Regions from separate parts of the Streptomyces sp. A01 genome, predicted to be linked through region 1. Evidence: riboswitches for the same ligand, from Rfam matches in the RefSeq annotation. Region 1 holds a riboswitch; the other holds the start of a gene.
What was found. A riboswitch is a leader RNA that binds a small molecule or an ion and turns the genes downstream of it on or off. The one in region 1 is predicted to bind glycine.

Region 1 (4,409 bases):
CCACCTCGCCGTCCTCGCCGGTCTTGACGACGACGACCTTCATCCCGGCCATCACGGCGCTCGCCGCGTTCGTGCCGTGCGCCGAGGACGGGATCAGGCAGACGACACGCTGGTCATCACCATTGGCACGGTGGTACGCCCGGACGGCCAGCAGCCCGGCCAGCTCGCCCTGCGAGCCGGCGTTCGGCTGGAGGGACACCTTGTCGTAGCCGGTGACCTCGGCGAGCCGGTCCTCCAGCTCGTTGATCAGCGTCAGATAGCCCTGCGCCTGCCCGACTGGGGCGAACGGGTGAAGCGCGCTGAACTCCGGCCACGTCACCGGCTCCATCTCGGTGGTCGCGTTGAGCTTCATCGTGCAGGAGCCCAGCGGGATCATTCCGCGGTCGAGCGCGTAGTCGCGGTCCGCGAGCTTGCGCAGGTAGCGCAGCATGGCCGTCTCGGAACGGTGCTGGTGGAAGACCGGGTGGGTGAGGTAGTCGTCGGCGCGCAGCAGTTCCTGCGGCAGCGCGTCGCTGACCCCGGCGTCGAGCGTCTCGATGTCGGCGTGCACGCCGAAGGCGGCCCATACGGCGGCGAGCTGGGCGCGGCCCGTCGTCTCGTCGCAGGCGATGCCGACCTGGTCGGCGTCGACCTGGCGCAGGTTCACCCCGGCGGCGCGGGCGGCGGCCGCGATCTCGGCGGCCCGGCCCGGCACCCGCGCGGTGAGGGTGTCGAAGTACGTGTCGTGTGCGAGCTCCACGCCACCGGCCCGCAGCCCCTCGGCGAGCACCGTGGCGTAGCGGTGGGTGCGGCGGGCGATCGCGGCGAGGCCGTCCGGGCCGTGGTACACCGCGTACATCCCGGCCATGACGGCGAGGAGTACCTGGGCGGTGCAGATGTTGCTGGTGGCCTTCTCGCGGCGGATGTGCTGCTCACGGGTCTGGAGCGCCAGCCGGTAGGCCTTGTTCCCGTCGGCGTCGACGGAGACGCCGACGAGGCGGCCCGGGAGGCTGCGCGCGAACTTCTGGCCGACGGCCATGAACCCCGCGTGCGGACCGCCGAAACCCATCGGCACGCCGAACCGCTGGGTGGTGCCCACGGCGATGTCGGCGCCGAGGTCGCCGGGCGAGGTCAGCAGCGTCAGGGCGAGCAGGTCGGCGGCGACCGTGACGACCGCGCCCAGCTCGTGCGCGCGCTCGATGAGGACGCGCGGGTCGCGGACCGCGCCGGACGCGCCCGGGTACTGCAGGAGGACGCCGAAGACGCCGCGCTCGGCGATCTCGTCCGGGATGCCCTGGGACAGGTCGGCGACCACGACCTCGACCCCGGTGGGCTCCGCGCGGGTCTCGATGACGGCGATGGTCTGCGGCAGGCAGTCGGCGTCGATGAGGAAGACGCCCTCCTTGACCTTGCCCACGCGCCGGGAGAGCGCCATGGCCTCGGCGGCCGCCGTGCCCTCGTCGAGCAGGGAGGCGCCGGAAGTGGGCAGCCCGGTCAGGTCGGCGACCATGGTCTGGAAGTTGAGCAGCGCCTCAAGGCGGCCCTGCGAGATCTCCGGCTGGTACGGCGTGTACGCGGTGTACCAGGCGGGGTTCTCCATCACGTTCCGCAGGATCACCGGCGGAGTGAAAGTGCCGTAGTAGCCGAGGCCGATCATCGGGGCCAGCACCTGGTTGCTGTCGGCCAGCTCACGCAGCTCCGCGAGGACCTCCGCCTCGCTCCTGGCGCCGGGCAGCCGCAGGGCCTCGGCGCTCTTGATCACGTCCGGAACGGCGGCCGCGGTGAGCTCGTCCAAGGAGCCGAAGCCGACCTGGGCGAGCATCTTGGCTTGCGCCTCGCGGTCGGGTCCTATGTGGCGCGCTTCGAACGGAGTGCCGCGCTCCAGTTCGGTGAGGGAGATGCGGTGTGCAGTCATCTGCGGAGGCCTCCTGGTCATACGACCTTCGGGGGGCACCAAGGCGCTGGTACCCGGACGGCCTCCCCCTCTGTCATCTCAACCTGAGAGCTTCACCGGCCCGCTGCGGCGGACCGGCTTTCACCGTCGGTGAGGAGGGGCTCCGGAATGATGCCAGTCCGTGACCCGCCCTGCTTTCCAGAGTGACCTCGCCCGTACGGTACGTGTGCCTGAGAGATTCCGGGGAGGATTTGCTCCTTCGGCGCCCCCGTCCACCTGCGGCGGAGGGCTCTCCCGTATGGGGTCTACAGCCGCTGGCCAGCCTACCAGCGTCGATCCCGGCTGTTCGCTCAAGTGGCCAGTCGGCATGATGTGGCCTTACGTAGGTGTCACAGGCAGTCGTGACCTGTAGGAGGTGATGGACCGTGCAGACCGACACCGATCCGCGGCACCTGATCGGCCGGAAGGCGTTCGACCGCAGCGGCACGAAGATCGGCACCGTGGACGAGGTCTATCTCGATGACGCGACCGGCACGCCGGAGTGGGCGGCGGTGCGCACCGGCCTCTTCAGCCGGGACGTCTTCGTCCCCCTGGAGCCCAGCGAGGTCGTCGACGAAGTGCTGCGGGTCCCGTTCGACCGCGCGCTGATCAAGGGCGCCCCCGACTTCGGCGTGGGCCGCCATCTCTCCCCCGAGCAGGAAGTCCAGCTCTACCGGCACTACGGGCTCGACGCCGCGCATCGCGGTGGCACCCCCGCCCCGCCGCCCGATAAGGACTTCGGCCACGTCGCGGGCCCGGATGACTGATCCTCGGCGGGCCGCACCAGCGGCAACGGGTCGGCGGGCGCCAGCGCCGGGTCGTCCACGGGGAAGGTCCGCACCCGGCCGGGCGGCGACCACGGCTGCTCGAACCGTATGGTCACGCGGCCGACGCCGCTGCCCTGGACCCATCCGGCGCCGTACTCGGCGTGGCGGACGTCGTGGCCGGGCAGCCAGCTCCTGGGCCGCTCAGGGGCCGCCGGCTCCGCCACCGGCTGCTCAGCGCCCCCGTCGGGGCCCCCTGGGCTGACCCACTCCTGGGGGCCGGTGTCACCGGCTCTGGCCTCCTCAAGAGCCCGCTCCGTCGCCGCCTGCGCGAACAGGTCCTCCTGCGTGTAGTCCGCGAGCCCGGTCACGCCGACGCCGAGCAGCCGTACGCCCTCGGTGGTCTCCACACCGTCGATCAGCCGTCTGGCCGCCTCCCGCACCACGGAGGGCTCGTCGGTCGGCCCGCGCAGGGTCTCCGAACGGGTGAGCGTCGAGAAGTCGTAGCGCCGGACCTTGATCACGACCGTGCGCCCGGACCTGCCCGCCGCCCGCAGCCGCTCGACACACCGGTCGGCGAGCCGCGTGATCTCGGTCTGGACCCGGACGCGGTCGGTCAGGTCCACATCGAAGGTGTCCTCGACGGACACCGATTTGGTGTCCCGTTCCGCGACGACAGGACGGTCGTCGCGGCCACTGGCCAGTGCGTACAGCGACGCGCCGTGTGCCTTGCCGAGGAGCCTGACCAGCTCGGCCTCCCCCGCCGCCGCCGTCTCGGCGACCGTGTGGAGGCCCGCCCGCCGCAGCGCCTCCGCAGTCGCCGGTCCCACACCGGGGATGGCACGCACCGTCATCGGGCCCAGCAGGGCCATCTCCGTGCCCGGCTCGATCAGCACAAGGCCGTCGGGCTTGGCCTGCTCCGAGGCGATCTTGGCGAGCATCTTCGAGCCGGCGAGCCCCACCGAGCCCGCCAGCCCGGTCGCCGCGGCGATCTCCCGCCGCAGCCGCTCACCGACCTGCCGCGCGGCCCGGGACGACGCCTCGACGCCGCCCGCTTCCAGATCGACGAAGGCCTCATCGAGGCTGAGCGGCTCCACCAGCGGCGACAGGGCCGCCAGCAGTCGCATGACGACTTCACTCACCTGGCGGTACAACGAGAAGCGCGGCGTGAGATACGCGGCGTTCGGGCAGAGCCGCCGGGCCTGCGCCATCGCCATCGCCGAGTGCACGCCGAAGACCCGCGCCTCATACGACGCCGTGGCCACCACGCCGCGTGGCCCGAGGCCGCCGACGATCACCGGCTTCCCGCGCAGGCTGGGCTTGGCCGCCTGCTCCGCCGCGGCGAAGAAGGCGTCCATGTCCAGATGCAGGATCGTCGGCGCACCTCTCACACTCAGAGATGGTGCCGTACGCCTCTGACAATCGCGCTAACCAGCGCGGTTGCGGCGCCGCGCGAGCTCGTCGGCCGGATTGTGCCGGGCCAGCGTCTCGCCGGTGTCCACCCGCTCCCCCTGCAGCTGGGACAGCGCCGACTCCACGTCCCGCCACACCACGCCCACGGCGATCCCGAAGACTCCCTGGCCGCCCTGGAGCAGGCTCACGACCTCGTCGGGCGAGGCGCACTCGTAGACCGTCGCGCCATCGCTCATCAGCGTCATCTGCGCGAGGTCCGCCACTCCGCGCAACCGCAGATGCTGCACGGCTGTCCTGATGTTCTGCAAGGACACGCCGGT
Region 2 (4,409 bases), on a different contig from region 1:
GCGGCGGCGACGTCGGGGTCGAACTCATGGAGGGAACTGTTGAAAGGCGACATCAGAATCCCGATCAGATCTCAGTCGTGAAGGTCACGTGGGCGGTTGGGTCAGTTGCCGGTGAAGGCGACGTACTCATCGGCTGAGAGCAGGTCGTCCGGCTCGTCCGTCACCTTCACCTTGAACAGCCAGCCACCCTCGAAGGGGGCTGAATTCACCAGCGACGGGTCGTCCACGACGTCCTGGTTGACCTCGGTGATCTCGCCGGAGACCGGCGCGTACAGGTCGCTGACCGACTTGGTCGACTCCAGCTCACCGCAGGGTTCACCCGCGGTGACCTGGGCGCCGACCTCGGGGAGCTGAACGAAGACGACATCGCCGAGCGCGTTGGCCGCGTGCTCGGTGATGCCGACCGTCGACGCGCCGTTCTCGGCGGCCGACAGCCACTCGTGCTCCTTGCTGTAGCGCAGCTGCTGGGGGTTGCTCATGGCGTGATTCTCCTGGATGCGGTGGCGTGCTCGTGCAAAGGGGGCTGAAAGGGCGCGATGGACCCGCGGTGCGGCCAGTCTGTCCGGTGGGACGGCGGCCGCGGTACGTGGCGTACGGCTAGCGCTGACGCTTGTAGAACGGCAGTGCGACTACTTCGTACATCTCGTGCGTGCCGCGGATGTCCACCGCCACGCCCGCAGTGCCGGGAGCGGCGTACGAGGCGTCCACATACGCGATGGCGATCGGCTTGCCGAGGGTGGGGGAGGGGGCACCGGAGGTGACCTCGCCGATGACCGACCCGTCGGCGGTGGAGACGACCGGGAACCCGGCGCGCGGCACCCGGCGGCCCTCGGCGACCAGGCCGACCAGCTTGCGCGGCGGGGCCTGCTCGGCCCGCCCGGCCGCGGCCTCCAGCGGCTCGCGGCCGACGAAGGCACCCTCGTTCGTCGTCTTCTCGAACTTCACGACCCGGCCGAGACCGGCGTCGAACGGCGTCGTGGAGGTGGTCAGCTCGTGCCCGTACAGCGGCATGCCCGCCTCAAGGCGCAGGGTGTCACGGCACGAGAGCCCGCAGGGGATGAGCCCGGCGGCCTTCCCGGCCTCCGTCAGGGCCTGCCACAGCGGCTCGGCGTCGCCCGGGGCGACGAACAGCTCGAAGCCGTCCTCACCGGTGTACCCCGTACGGGCGATCAGTGCGGCCACCCCGGCGACCGTGCCGGGCAGGCCCGCGTAGTACTTCAGGCCGTCCAGGTCGGCGTCGGTCAGCGACTTCAGGATGCCGGGGGACTCGGGGCCCTGGATGGCCAGCAGCGCGTAATTCTCGCGGTCGTCCCGTACGGCGGTGTCGAAGTCCGCGGCACGCTCGGTCAGCGCGTCCAGCACCACCTGGGCGTTGGAGGCGTTGGCGACGACCATGAACTCCTCGTCACCGAGCCGGTAGACGATCAGGTCGTCGAGGATGCCGCCCTGGGCGTCGCAGATCATGGTGTAGCGGGCGCGGCCGACGGCGAGCGCCGAGAGGTTGCCGACGAGCGCGTAGTCCAGCGCCTGGCCCGCCTGCGGGCCGGTCAGGGTGATCTCGCCCATGTGGGAGAGGTCGAAGAGCCCGGCGCGGGTACGCACCGCGTTGTGCTCGTCGCGCTCGCTCGCGTAACGCAGCGGCATGTCCCAGCCCGCGAAGTCGGTCATGGTGGCGCCGAGCGCGCGATGGGTCGCGTCCAGAGCGGTCCGGCGCGAGGGATCGGGCAGCGTGCTCATCGGTGGTGACTCCCAAGGTGGGCAGGGCAGACGAGGACATCCTCCCCATCTGTCATCGGAACCTGAGAGGTTCGCCATGACCCCTGACCGGGGTTCGGCTTGCACCTTGGGTGGAGCCGCGCGAACGGCTCGCTTTTCAGATCTGCCTCGTCCACGCGGTATCGGGGCCTGAGAGATTCAAGGGAGGACTTGCTCCTTCGGCGCCCCGGGCGAGTGATCGTCACCGATCATCGCTGGTCCGGGAACTCTCCCGCATGGGTTCAAGCGGCCTGTATGGAGTTTGCGCGCACATCATTACACGGACCCGCTCGGGGCGGGCCCCCGTCCGCCATCCTGTCCCGCATCCGGTGACGGCGTCTCCATCCGCCTTGTGGGGCATTACCTTTTCTTTACACTCAACGGATACGGACCGTAGTGACTGACTGGCCGTGGTGACCGACTGGCCGTAGTGACGCGGCGAACGACTGGTCGTGAGGACCGGTGACTGACGCGGTGACGCGCGCCTGGTCACTGGTGACTGGATGACTTGTGACTGGTGGCGTAGTGACCGGCTGACCGTAGTGACCGCGTTCGGGGAGGACGATCACGTTGCAGGGGCAGGGCATGCATGCGAGGCCGCCGGTTCCCGCTCGGCTTCCGTGGCCGCGACAGCGTCACGGGGAGCCGGTCAGGCCGGGCCGGGGCGCCGCCGTCCGCGACCTGCGAGCCGGCGGGAGAACCGGCGAGCCGGACGGCGAGGGCGCTGACGAACTCGCTGACGAACTGGCTGACGAGCTCGCCGGTGAGCCCGCGGACGAGCGGTCTGAGTGCCGCCGGACGGACGGCGGCCCCGGTCCCGCTCGCGGCGGCGGCCAGGACCACGTACGGGAACTGCGGTACGTGGCGGGAGACCTCCTGGTCGTGTCCGGCCTCCCGGGCAGCGGCAAGAGCACGCTGATCCGGCGCGTGGTGGCGGCCCTCGACGCGGGCGGCGGTGAGGTGCGCCGCGTCGACTCCCAGGACGCGCGGGACCGCTGGGACCGGTGGCTGCCCGGCTGGCTGCCGTACGCGCTGTACCGGCCGCTGGTCCGGCTCACGCACTATGCCGCGCTGTACCGGGCGCTGCGCTCCGGGGACAGCGTCGTCGTCCACGACTGCGGCACGCTCGTCTGGGTCCGCCGCTGGCTCGCCCGCACCGCGCGGCGGCGCGGCGGCGCGCTGCATCTGGTGCTGCTCGACGTCCCGCCCGAAGTCGCCCTGGCGGGCCAGGCGGCGCGCGGACGCGGAGTCTCCGGCTACGCCTTCGGCAGGCACCGCAGCGCCGTCGACCGGCTCCGCGCGGGCACCTTAGCCGGACGCCTGCCGGACGGCTGCGCGTCGGCGGTCCTCCTCGACCGCGCGGCGGCGCGGGAGCTGCACGGCATCGGCTTCGAGTAGGCGCTCCGGCCCCCGCCGCGTACGGCGCTGTCTCGCGGCGCGGATTCCCGGCGCGGTCTCACGGCGCGGAGGAGCCCCGGTCGCCGGGGTTCCGGGGGACCGGGGCTCCTCCGCGCCGCGGGGGGACGGGCCGGGCGGGGCGAGCGGCCGTCGTGCGGGGCTCGCGGCGTGCGGTCCGCGTGGCGCCTGGTGCGCGTCAGCGCGGGTGGACCTCCGCGGGCAGCGTCATCGGGGCGCCCGGCAGCGTCGGCAGCTTCGGCAGGCCCTTCAGGTCGGGGGCGGGCAGCTCGCCGCTGAGGATGATGGCGGTCATGACGTTCACGGTGCCCCGCAGCGTGGCCTGCGCGGCGGCCACCCGGTCCGCGGGCTTGGCCTTGGCCGAGGTCTTGACCAGGGAGTCCACCTTCGCCTTCAGGTCGGCGACGGCCTGCGCCCGCATGGTGCCGGCCGGCGGCGCGGCGCGGTGGGAGATGCCCGCTCCCTGACGGCCCATCTGAGCCTGCTTGGCCGGCTTGACCTGCTTCGCGGGCTTGGCGGGCTTGGCCTGCTTGGCGGGCTTCTGCGCCGCGCTCTGGCGCAGCGCCTGCAGGGCCTTGTCGACCGCCTTGCTGTGCTTGGCCAGCTCGCTGTCGGTGAGCTTGTTGTCCTTGGCCTTGAGGACGTCTTCGGCCAGCTCGGTGATGGGGTCGATGAGCTTGCCCGTGTGGTCGAGCAGCTTCGTCTGGGCGGTCACGGTCGCCGGGTCGGGTGCGGGCTTGGGTGCGCTGACGGAGCGAGCGGGGGCCTCGTCCATGGCCAGGGCCACGGTGGTGCCCGCGGAGCCGAGAGCCAGTGCGGTGACCGCGGCGGACGAGATGAGGACGCCGGTCTTCCGGGAGATGCGCATGAGAAGGATGTCCCTTCATGTTGCTGACAGGTACTCGACCACCGTGTGAAGGGCTGGCACTGTGTGCAACTCGTCGGCTACCGAGGGTGGCGTAACGGCTGGCGTGCGGATGCCTGCCGGACCGCTCCCACCTGGGGATTCATCGGAGAATGCGGCGGCCGCCAGGAGGGCTTGACGGTGCAGCCGTTAGGGTGCGTGTGCAGGTCGGACGAGATGGCGGTTGGACGACATGAACATCCCTGAGAGTTACGAAACCTCCCCGGCTGTCGGCGGATTCCCGTGCAATGAACTCGAAGAGGTACTGGCCGCTTCGCTGTCGATGAGCGCGACGGGGCCGGAGCAGGCGAGTGCGGGCGCCCGTATCGTCGAG

Region 2: another riboswitch for glycine. It lies ahead of gcvT (glycine cleavage system aminomethyltransferase GcvT); the one in region 1 lies ahead of gcvP (aminomethyl-transferring glycine dehydrogenase).

Annotation. Positions count from the first base shown of each region.
Region 1 covers NZ_JBWLKN010000014.1:213,917-218,325, forward strand. The annotation lists gene gcvP (aminomethyl-transferring glycine dehydrogenase) at 1-1,894, opposite strand, end outside; glycine riboswitch at 1,955-2,081, opposite strand; glycine riboswitch at 2,082-2,180, opposite strand; gene AC5P1B_RS20830 (PRC-barrel domain-containing protein) at 2,299-2,679, shown strand; gene AC5P1B_RS20835 (DNA polymerase IV) at 2,592-4,067, opposite strand; gene AC5P1B_RS20840 (MerR family transcriptional regulator) at 4,104-4,409, opposite strand, start outside.
Region 2 covers NZ_JBWLKN010000026.1:77,311-81,719, reverse strand. The annotation lists gene glyA (serine hydroxymethyltransferase) at 1-53, opposite strand, end outside; gene gcvH (glycine cleavage system protein GcvH) at 102-479, opposite strand; gene gcvT (glycine cleavage system aminomethyltransferase GcvT) at 598-1,737, opposite strand; glycine riboswitch at 1,884-2,000, opposite strand; gene AC5P1B_RS28385 (AAA family ATPase) at 2,341-3,153, shown strand; gene AC5P1B_RS28380 (hypothetical protein) at 3,350-4,039, opposite strand; gene AC5P1B_RS28375 (enhanced serine sensitivity protein SseB) at 4,269-4,409, shown strand, end outside.